2 regions of the Paramicrobacterium fandaimingii genome follow, and region 2 is predicted to be linked to the other one. Evidence: predicted binding sites of a transcription regulator. Region 2 holds the regulator's gene; the other holds the start of a gene.
The links. The regulator HrcA, encoded in region 2, represses chaperone genes, less so after heat shock. The targets are predictions, from matches to a motif close to TTNGCACTCGNNNNNNNCGAGTGCNAA.
Positions count from the first base shown of each region.

Region 1 (4,288 bases), 980 kb from region 2:
GGTCATGACGGCAGAGACGGGGGTCGACGCTTTCTTGTCGTCGTCGACGAAGCGCATGTCGCGGTTCGTGATGATTCCCTTGAGCACTCCAGAATCGTCAACAACGGGAAGCCCCGAGACGCGGAACTGGCCGCACAGCTCGTCAACGTCGGCCACCGTCGCGTCTGCGGTTGTCGTCACAGGGTTGGTGATCATTCCCGACTCGCTGCGCTTGACGAGGTCGACCATTTCGGCCTGGTCGGCAATCGAGAGATTACGGTGCAGGATGCCGATGCCGCCCTCGCGCGCCATGGCGATGGCCATGCGCGCCTCCGTCACGGTGTCCATTGCGCTGGACAGCAGAGGCGTTGCAACGGAGATGCGCTTGGTGAGGCGAGACGAGGTGTCTGCCTCGCTCGGAATGACGTTCGTGTGCGCGGGCAGAAGCAGCACGTCATCGTAGGTGAGACCGATGTAGCCGAACGGATCCGAGGTGTCCATAGCGTCCCTTCGCGAGGCGAATTGAGTGTTGCGAGAATGGCCCGGCGGAACGGAGCTGGTCGACACCGGTAATCCATGGTAACCACCGCGAGCAGCGCTTTATGCCGCCAAACGCTCAGGTGAGGTTGAGAGTGCGGCGCCTGAGGCTGCGCGCGTGCCCGACCATATCGATCGTGAGCAGCACAAGCGCCGCCCAAACCAGAAAGAAGCCGATCCAGCGCTCGGTCGGCATGGGCTCGCTCAAGATGAACACGCCGACCAAAAACTGCATGAGCGGCGTGACGTATTGAAAAAGGCCCATGTACACAAGCGGAAGGCGGCGGGCCGCAGACGCGAAGAGCAGCAGCGGAACGGCGGTGACGACGCCCGACGCGATGAGCAGCGTCGTGTTACCTGCCCCGGCCGTGCCGAAGACGATTCCTGTCGTCGCCGCAACTCCGACGAGAACAAGCGCCGCAACGGGGGCGAGCAGCAGGGTCTCGAGCGTCAGCCCCGTTATCGCTCCGACGTTGCCGCCGACGCGATTCTTCATGAAGCCGTAGAGCCCAAACGAGAACGCCAGAGTCAGCGCGATGATCGGGAATGTGCCGTACCCGATCCAGAGCACGATGACGGCGATCAGGCTGACGCCGACCGCGGCCCATTGCATCGGGCGCAGACGCTCGCGCAGAAAGATGACGCCGAAGAGCACGGTGACGATCGGGTTGATGAAGTAGCCGAGCGAGGCCTCGATCACGTGCCCCGTCACCGCGGCGATGACGTAGGTCTGCCAGTTGATGAAGATGAACACCGCGGCGAGCGACATGAACAGCATCGTGCGCTTCGAACGGAACAGCGCGAAGAAGCCGCGCCAATCGCGAAGAACGCTCAGCAGAATGCCGCAGAAGACAAGCGAGAACAGAATGCGCATCGACACAATCTCGAAGGGGCCGGCCGGCTCGAGAATGACGAAGTAGAGCGGGAGCGCGCCCCACAGAAGGTACGCGGAGGCGGCAAACAGAAAACCGGAACGCGACCCAGCGCGTGCACCGTCGATCACGAGGTGACGGCGGAGGCAAGCGATGCGCGCAGCGCCGCGGCATCCGTGAATTGCCGAGCCCACCAGCCGAACGTCGATGCCGCCTCGATGTTGTCGGCTCGATCGTCGGTGAAATGAACGGATTCCGCCGACACAGTCTGCCCCAGCGTCCGCTCAATCTGCGCGTGCGCCAACGGGTAGCTGCCGGGCTCGGGCTTCGAGATGCCCAGTTCGTACGAGTTGATCACGTGGCGAAACCGGTCGATGATGCCGTGCGTTGTGAGCTCGTTCAGTGTGCAGTCGGTTCCATTTGTAAACGCGAAAACCGGATGCTCGCGGGCGAGCTCGTCGATGAGTTCCATGGTCTCTGGAATCAGCTGGCCGATATCGGTCGACCACTCGGCGACGATCGACCGGGCAGCGTTTGCATCTCGGGAACGGGCAGCGAAGCGCTCTGACAACTCGCCCACCCACTCGGCCCGCGTCATGCGACCTTCCACGACATCGCGTCCAAACGGCTCGGCGAACGCCTGCTCCTCGATGGTGCCGACGGTCAGGCCAAGTTCGGCGTCAAGCCGCGCAGCCATGCGCTCCGGCTGGAACGAACGGATGACCCCGTCGATATCGAAGACGAATACCTGTGACGCAGTCATGCATCGAGTGTACGTTGCGGCGCAGACACAGAGGCCCGGGTGATGATCACCCGGGCCTCTGTGTCGTTGAGCGTCGCTTAGCGAACGACGACCGCGAGCACGTCGCGGGCCGAAAGCACGAGGTACTCGTCAGCGCCGAACTTCACCTCAGTGCCGCCGTACTTGGAGTACAGAACGCGGTCGCCGACGGTGACGTCGACAGGAACGCGGTTGCCGTTGTCGTCGATGCGGCCGGGGCCGACAGCCACGACTTCACCCTCCTGCGGCTTCTCCTTGGCGGTGTCAGGAATAACCAGACCAGACGCGGTGGTCTGCTCTGCCTCGACCTGCTGAATGACGATGCGATCCTCGAGCGGCTTGATGGAGACCGACACGGTTGACCTCTTTCTCATAAGAAGACGTGAGTTAGCACCCTCACTATCCGAGTGCTAATTGCAAGTTTACGGATGCGTTGGCACTCGTGCAACGTGAGTGCCAACTTCGGTCTCGGTTTCGCTGAGGGCGAGATCGCCTGTGGTTGATATGTTGGCCAGATGGAACGCGCCGATCTGGTCTCTCTGCTCACGCCAGACGGCATGGCACTGCTCGACGAACTCGCCGAACACGATTCGGCCGGAGATGTTGTCAAGGCGGTCTCGCGCCTGCGCAAGGCCGGCCACGACCCTGCTGTGGTTGCCGCCGCTCTCACCCAGTCCCGACTCAGGGCTCACGGCCGCGCCAAATTCGGCGAGTTCGCCGACCGGATGCTGTTCACACAGGCCGGGCTCGAGCAGGCAACGCGCATTCGGGCCGCCGCCATGCACGCCGGGCGCTATCTCGCGGGCGACCTGACGCGGGTGGCGGATCTCGGCTGCGGCATTGGCGGTGACGCCATGGCGATGGCCGCGATGCAGATCTCGGTGACCGCCGTGGATGCCGACGAGGTGACTGCCGCCATTGCCACGCACAACCTCGCACCTTTTGACTCGGCTCATGTTGTTCATGGGCGCGCTGAAGATACCGATCTCAGCGGCGTCGACGCCGTGTTCTTCGACCCGGCGCGGCGAACCTCAGGCCACTCCGAGACGACACGACTCACCGATCCGACCGACTACTCCCCCGCGCTCGAGACCGTCTTCGATATCGCTCGCCGGTACCCGACGGGCGTTAAGCTGGGCCCCAGCTTTGACCGCAACCTGATACCCGACGATGTTGAAGCACAGTGGGTCAGCGTCGACGGAAGCGTCGTTGAGCTCATGCTGTGGTCTGGCGCTCTTGCACGCGACGGAATCACGCGCGCTGCTCTCGTGCTGAGCGACGAGGGCTCTCCAGAGATGACCGCAGCCGAAGACAGCCCAGACGAACCGGTTCGCAAGCTCGGTGCGTTTCTCTACGAGCCCGATGGCGCCGTGATTCGCGCTCGCCTGATCGGCGATCTCGCGCGCGAGCTGGAAGCGGCACCGATCAGCGACGGCATCGCCTACCTCTCGGGCGACACCCAGAGTTCGACTCCGTTCGCCACCTGCTTCAGGGTCGTCGAACAGCTTCCGCTCGACGAGAAGGTGCTGCGCCGCTGGGTGAAGGGGAACGCCATCGGCACGCTCGAGATCAAGAAGCGTGGCGTCGATATCGACCCCGCCGCGTTCCGCAAACGGCTGAACCCCCGAGGCTCACGTTCGGCGACGCTCATTCTCACGCGAGTCGGGGGCCGGCACACCGCGCTTGTCGCAGAGCGCGTCTGACGGATCAGGCGTAGGCGGCGCCCGACATCCCCACCGCGCCCAGAAGGACGACGAAGAAGATGATGTAGATCACGACGACGACGACGATGATCGCCGTAAAGACGTAGCCGACGATCAGACCTGTCAGCGCGAGACCGTCGCCCTGTTCGCCTGTCTCGCGAATCTGCTTGCGAGCAATGTGACCGCAGATGATGCCGGCGATCGGAATGAAGAACGCTGAGATGATCGCAACGATCGCCAGCACGTTCGTGCCTGGCTGCGGTGGGTAGGCGGCGTATGGCTGCTGCCCATATGGCTGCTGCCCGTACGGCTGCTGTCCGTAGCCGGGAACAGGTGTCGGCTGCTGCCCGTACGGCTGCTGGCCAAGAGGCTGCTGACCATAGGCAGGCGCCGGGGCCTGCTGACCGTACGTCGGC
Region 1 is NZ_CP061170.1:867,554-871,841, reverse strand. Features, by position in the region: gene guaB (IMP dehydrogenase) at 1-480, opposite strand, end outside; gene rarD (EamA family transporter RarD) at 596-1,519, opposite strand; gene HCR84_RS04200 (HAD family hydrolase) at 1,516-2,151, opposite strand; gene groES (co-chaperone GroES) at 2,229-2,543, opposite strand; gene HCR84_RS04190 (THUMP-like domain-containing protein) at 2,685-3,872, shown strand; gene HCR84_RS17605 (DUF4190 domain-containing protein) at 3,877-4,288, opposite strand, start outside.
Region 1: a site for HrcA is predicted at 2,603-2,629, ahead of groES (co-chaperone GroES). Genes of this name have one in related genera too.

Region 2 (4,288 bases):
TTCGCCGAGGTGAGGTCGCCATCCCCGATGACGATCTCGAGGCCGACATGTACGAGGTTGCAGAATCGACGCTCGCCGCCGAGGGCTTCAGCTGGTACGAAGTCAGCAATTGGGCGCGCACTCCCGACGAACGGTCGCGCCACAATCGCGCGTATTGGACGGGACAGGACTGGTGGGGGGTCGGCCCGGGAGCGCACAGTCACGTTGGGGGCGTGCGCTGGTGGAACGTCAAGCACCCCGCAGCATATGCGGCGCGGCTTGCCGATGCGACATCGCCAGCCGCTGGCAGGGAAACGCTCGACAGCGAGACGCGACGGATCGAGCGAATTCTCCTCGAAACCCGAATCCGAGAGGGACTCTCGACACGTGTGCTGAGCGCTTCTGGGCGGACCGCTGTCGCTGAGCTCATTGCCGATGAGCTCGTTAACGCCGAAGCCGCCCTTCGCGGTCGAATCGTACTGACCGTAAAAGGGCGGCTCCTGGCCGACGCCGTCGTGCGACGTCTGACCGACTGACTTACTTGATGAAGCGGAAGTTGACCGGGTAGCGGTACGGCTGACCACCCTTGACCTTGACTCCGCCGATGATCGAGAAGATCAGGTTGAGAATGTACGGGAGCCAGCTCAAGAGGCTGAACAGTGCAGTCAGACCGCCGATCGCGCCGAAGCTTCCCCCAGCGATCATGGACGTCACGATGATGCCGCTCAAAATGCCCACGATGATCGACCATGCGATCATGACGATAAGGATCGTAATCTGCCAGTTGAGAGCCTCTTTTGCTTCCTGACGCACGAAAGGACCACGGTCCTTGAACACCAGGTAGATGATGAGCGACGGCAGAATGCTCAGAACACCGCCGAAGTGGGACCACATCGCCCACATCTTGTCATCTTGAGGAGTGAGCGGCTGAGCACCGGGAGCCTGGGAGTACTGGGGCTGACCGTACGGCTGCTGTCCTTGCTGCGGGGGCTGCTGTGCATACGGCTGCTGACCGTAGGGCTGCTGTCCTTGCTGCGGGGGCTGCTGTGCATACGGCTGCTGACCCGGCTGACCCTGCTGCGGCGGCTGCTGCTGTCCATACTGGGGTGGCTGCTGCTGGCCGTACTGCGGCTGCTGCGGTGGTGTCTGGGATGGCTGGCCTTGCGTGTTGGGCGGCTGATTTGGATCGGCCGGCTGCGGTGCATTCGGGTCAGTCATTGCTTCGCCTTTCGCTGTGGTGAGTTCGCTTGCTGGCGAACGCTCGAGTCAAGTCCTTCGCAAGACTTAGGAGTAAACCTACAGACACGGCGGTGAGGCTGCAATTGTCCGCGCCGCATTGTCACCGACTAAGATTGGCACTCTGAGAGAACGAGTGCCAGAGAGGAGGCGGTAACCGTGGTGTCTGAACGCAGTCTCGATGTTCTGCGGGCGATCGTCACCGACTACGTGTCTTCTCGCGAACCTGTGGGCTCAAAGAGCATCGTCGATCGTCACAGGTTCGGTGTCTCTGCCGCCACGATACGCAACGATATGGCGTTGCTCGAGGAAGAAGAGCTCATCGTCGCTCCCCACACCTCGTCTGGTCGTGTGCCGACAGATAAGGGGTATCGACTCTTCGTCGATCAGCTTGCTGATAAGCGGCCGCTTTCGCCTGCCCAGCGCCGTGCCATTGAGATGTTCCTTGAGCCATCGGCCGACCTTGACGACGTTCTGCGGCGAACTGTTCGCCTTCTCTCGCAGCTGACAAACCAAGTGGCCCTCGTTCAGTACCCGTCGTTCGCGCGGGCGTCCGTGCGTCACGTCGAGCTTGTCATTGTGAGCGAAAGCACGTTGCTTGTCGTCGTAATCATCGATAACGGACGCGTTGATCAGCGACTTGTTGAAGCAGATCATCCGCTCGACGATGATGCGGTCGGGAGTATCAAGGTTCAGATCAACGACGACGTCTCGTCGCGCACTGTCAATGCCGCCGCCGTTGAGCTCATGAATCGCGGTGAGAAGGACGCAGCGGGGGAGCCTTCTGCGCTTGCTGGTGCGGTGCGCGACGTCGTGCTCGAGGTTCTCGGCCATTATCGCGAAGACCGCCTGGTAATGGCGGGCGCTGCGAACCTTGCGCGAACAGAAGAGGATTTCTCAGGAAGCATTTTTCCCGTGCTCGAGGCGCTGGAGCAGCAGGTCGTGCTGCTCCGACTGTTCGGCGAGATGCAGGCCGACCAGCTGGGAGTCTCGGCGAGCATCGGCAGAGAAAACGCACCGTTCGGTCTCGATGAGACAAGCATCGTGACGAGCGGGTACCGTTCCTCTGCTGGCGAAATCGCCCGTCTTGGTGTGCTCGGACCCACGAGAATGGACTATGCGGGAAACATCACGGCCGTGCGCGCCGTTGCCCGCTATCTTTCTCGGCTTCTCGGGGTCGAGTGACACTCTCCACGTGCGCGGCTCGGCGCACAGAATTGCACAACCGCCGGACGAGCCCGACCGGCGAACGACGAGGAAAGGCCGCGAGTGGCTGACCACTACGAAACCCTCGGCGTGTCGCGTGACGCGTCTGTCGACGAGATCAAGAAGGCATACCGCAAGCTTGCGCGGCAGCTGCACCCTGACGTCAACCCAAGTCCCGAGGCAGCAGAGACGTTTAAGAATGTCACGCACGCCTATGACGTGCTCAGCGATTCGCAGCAGCGCGCCGAATATGATGCCGGGGGCCGCAACCCGTTCGGCGGCGGCGGTGGTGGCTTCGGTGGATTCGGCGACATCTTCGATACGTTCTTCGGCGGTGGAGGCGGCGCAGGGCGTGGCCCCCGATCGCGCCAAGAGCGAGGAGAAGATGCGCTTCTGCGTATTGAGATCGACCTCATCGATGTGATGTTCGGAACCACGAAGCACATCGAGGTCGACACGGCGGTGCTCTGCGAGACCTGCGAAGGTTCGTGCTGTCAACCGGGGACATCACCGATCACCTGTGACATCTGCCACGGAACGGGGCAGGTGCAGCGCACCGTTCGGTCACTGCTCGGCAACGTCGTCACCGCAAGCCCGTGTGGATCGTGCCGGGGGTACGGCACGATCATTCCAAACCCGTGCGTGACGTGCCAGGGGCAGGGTCGCGTGCGCGCACGCCGCACCGTTTCGGTAGATATCCCCTCTGGCGTCGACACCGGGCTGCGTCTGCAGATGCCAGGAAGCGGCGAGGTCGGACAAGGCGGCGGTCCATCGGGCGATCTCTATCTCGAGATCAAGGTGAGGCACGACGACGTCTTCAGCCGCAACGGCGACGACGTTCTCTGCACCCTCGAAGTGTCAATGGCCGATGCGATCATCGGTACGACGAGCACGATCAATGCACTGGACGGTGACGTCGATCTTGATATTCGCCCTGGCGTTCAGAGCGGCGATGTTCTGGTGATCAAGGACCGCGGGATCACGGGTCTGCGCAGCAGCGCGCGCGGAGATCTGCGTGTCGGCGTGCAAGTGGTGACGCCGTCGAAGCTCGATCATAAGGAACGGGAGATGATCCGCCAGTTCTCGGAGCGCCGTCGCGACCCGAAGCCCGAACTCGCTCACTTTCAGCAGGGCCTCTTCGCGAAGCTTCGCGACCGTTTTGTGAGCTGACATGAGCAGTCTCTTCCTCAATGACGCGCTCGAGGGCGCGTCGCCTGGTGACCGCCTTGTGCTCTCCGGGTTGGAAGCAAAGCACGCCGTTTCGGTCTCTCGTGTTCGTGCCGGTGAAGCGGTGCTCGTCGGAAACGGTCGCGGGCTGCTCGTCGAGTGCGTCGTCGAGACGGCTCGTCCGACTGAAGTCACACTGCGCGCAGAGAGCGTGAGCAGCCACGACGAGCGGCAGCCCGTGATCTCGCTTGCCCAGGCCCTGGCGAAAGGCGATCGAGACGAACGGGCGGTGCAGATGTGCACGGAACTCGGCGTCAGCTGCATCATTCCGTGGCAGGCAAAGCGCAGCGTGTCACGCTGGGACGCCGCAAAGGCAGCCAAGGGTGCGCAACGGTGGCAGACGATCGCGCGCGAGGCGACGAAGCAGTCATTGAGAGCACACGTTCCGACAGTGAAGCCGCTCGCCACAACCGCGATGCTTGCCTCAGGCAGCGCGGAACAGCGGATGCTGGTGCTCGACCCCGACGCAGAAACCGCGCTCAGCAGCATCCAGCTCGATGATCGTTCGATCGTTCTCGTTGTCGGTCCGGAGGGCGGAATCGCCGACGAGGAGCTACGCGAGCTCACCGCGGCGAATGCCGAGAGGGTGCGTCTTGGCTCACAGGTGCTGCGCACGTCGTCTGCCGGCGCGGCGGCGCTC
Region 2 is NZ_CP061170.1:1,842,992-1,847,279, reverse strand. Features, by position in the region: gene hemW (radical SAM family heme chaperone HemW) at 1-515, shown strand, start outside; gene HCR84_RS08965 (DUF4870 domain-containing protein) at 517-1,197, opposite strand; gene hrcA (heat-inducible transcriptional repressor HrcA) at 1,375-2,400, shown strand; gene dnaJ (molecular chaperone DnaJ) at 2,485-3,591, shown strand; gene HCR84_RS08950 (16S rRNA (uracil(1498)-N(3))-methyltransferase) at 3,593-4,288, shown strand, end outside.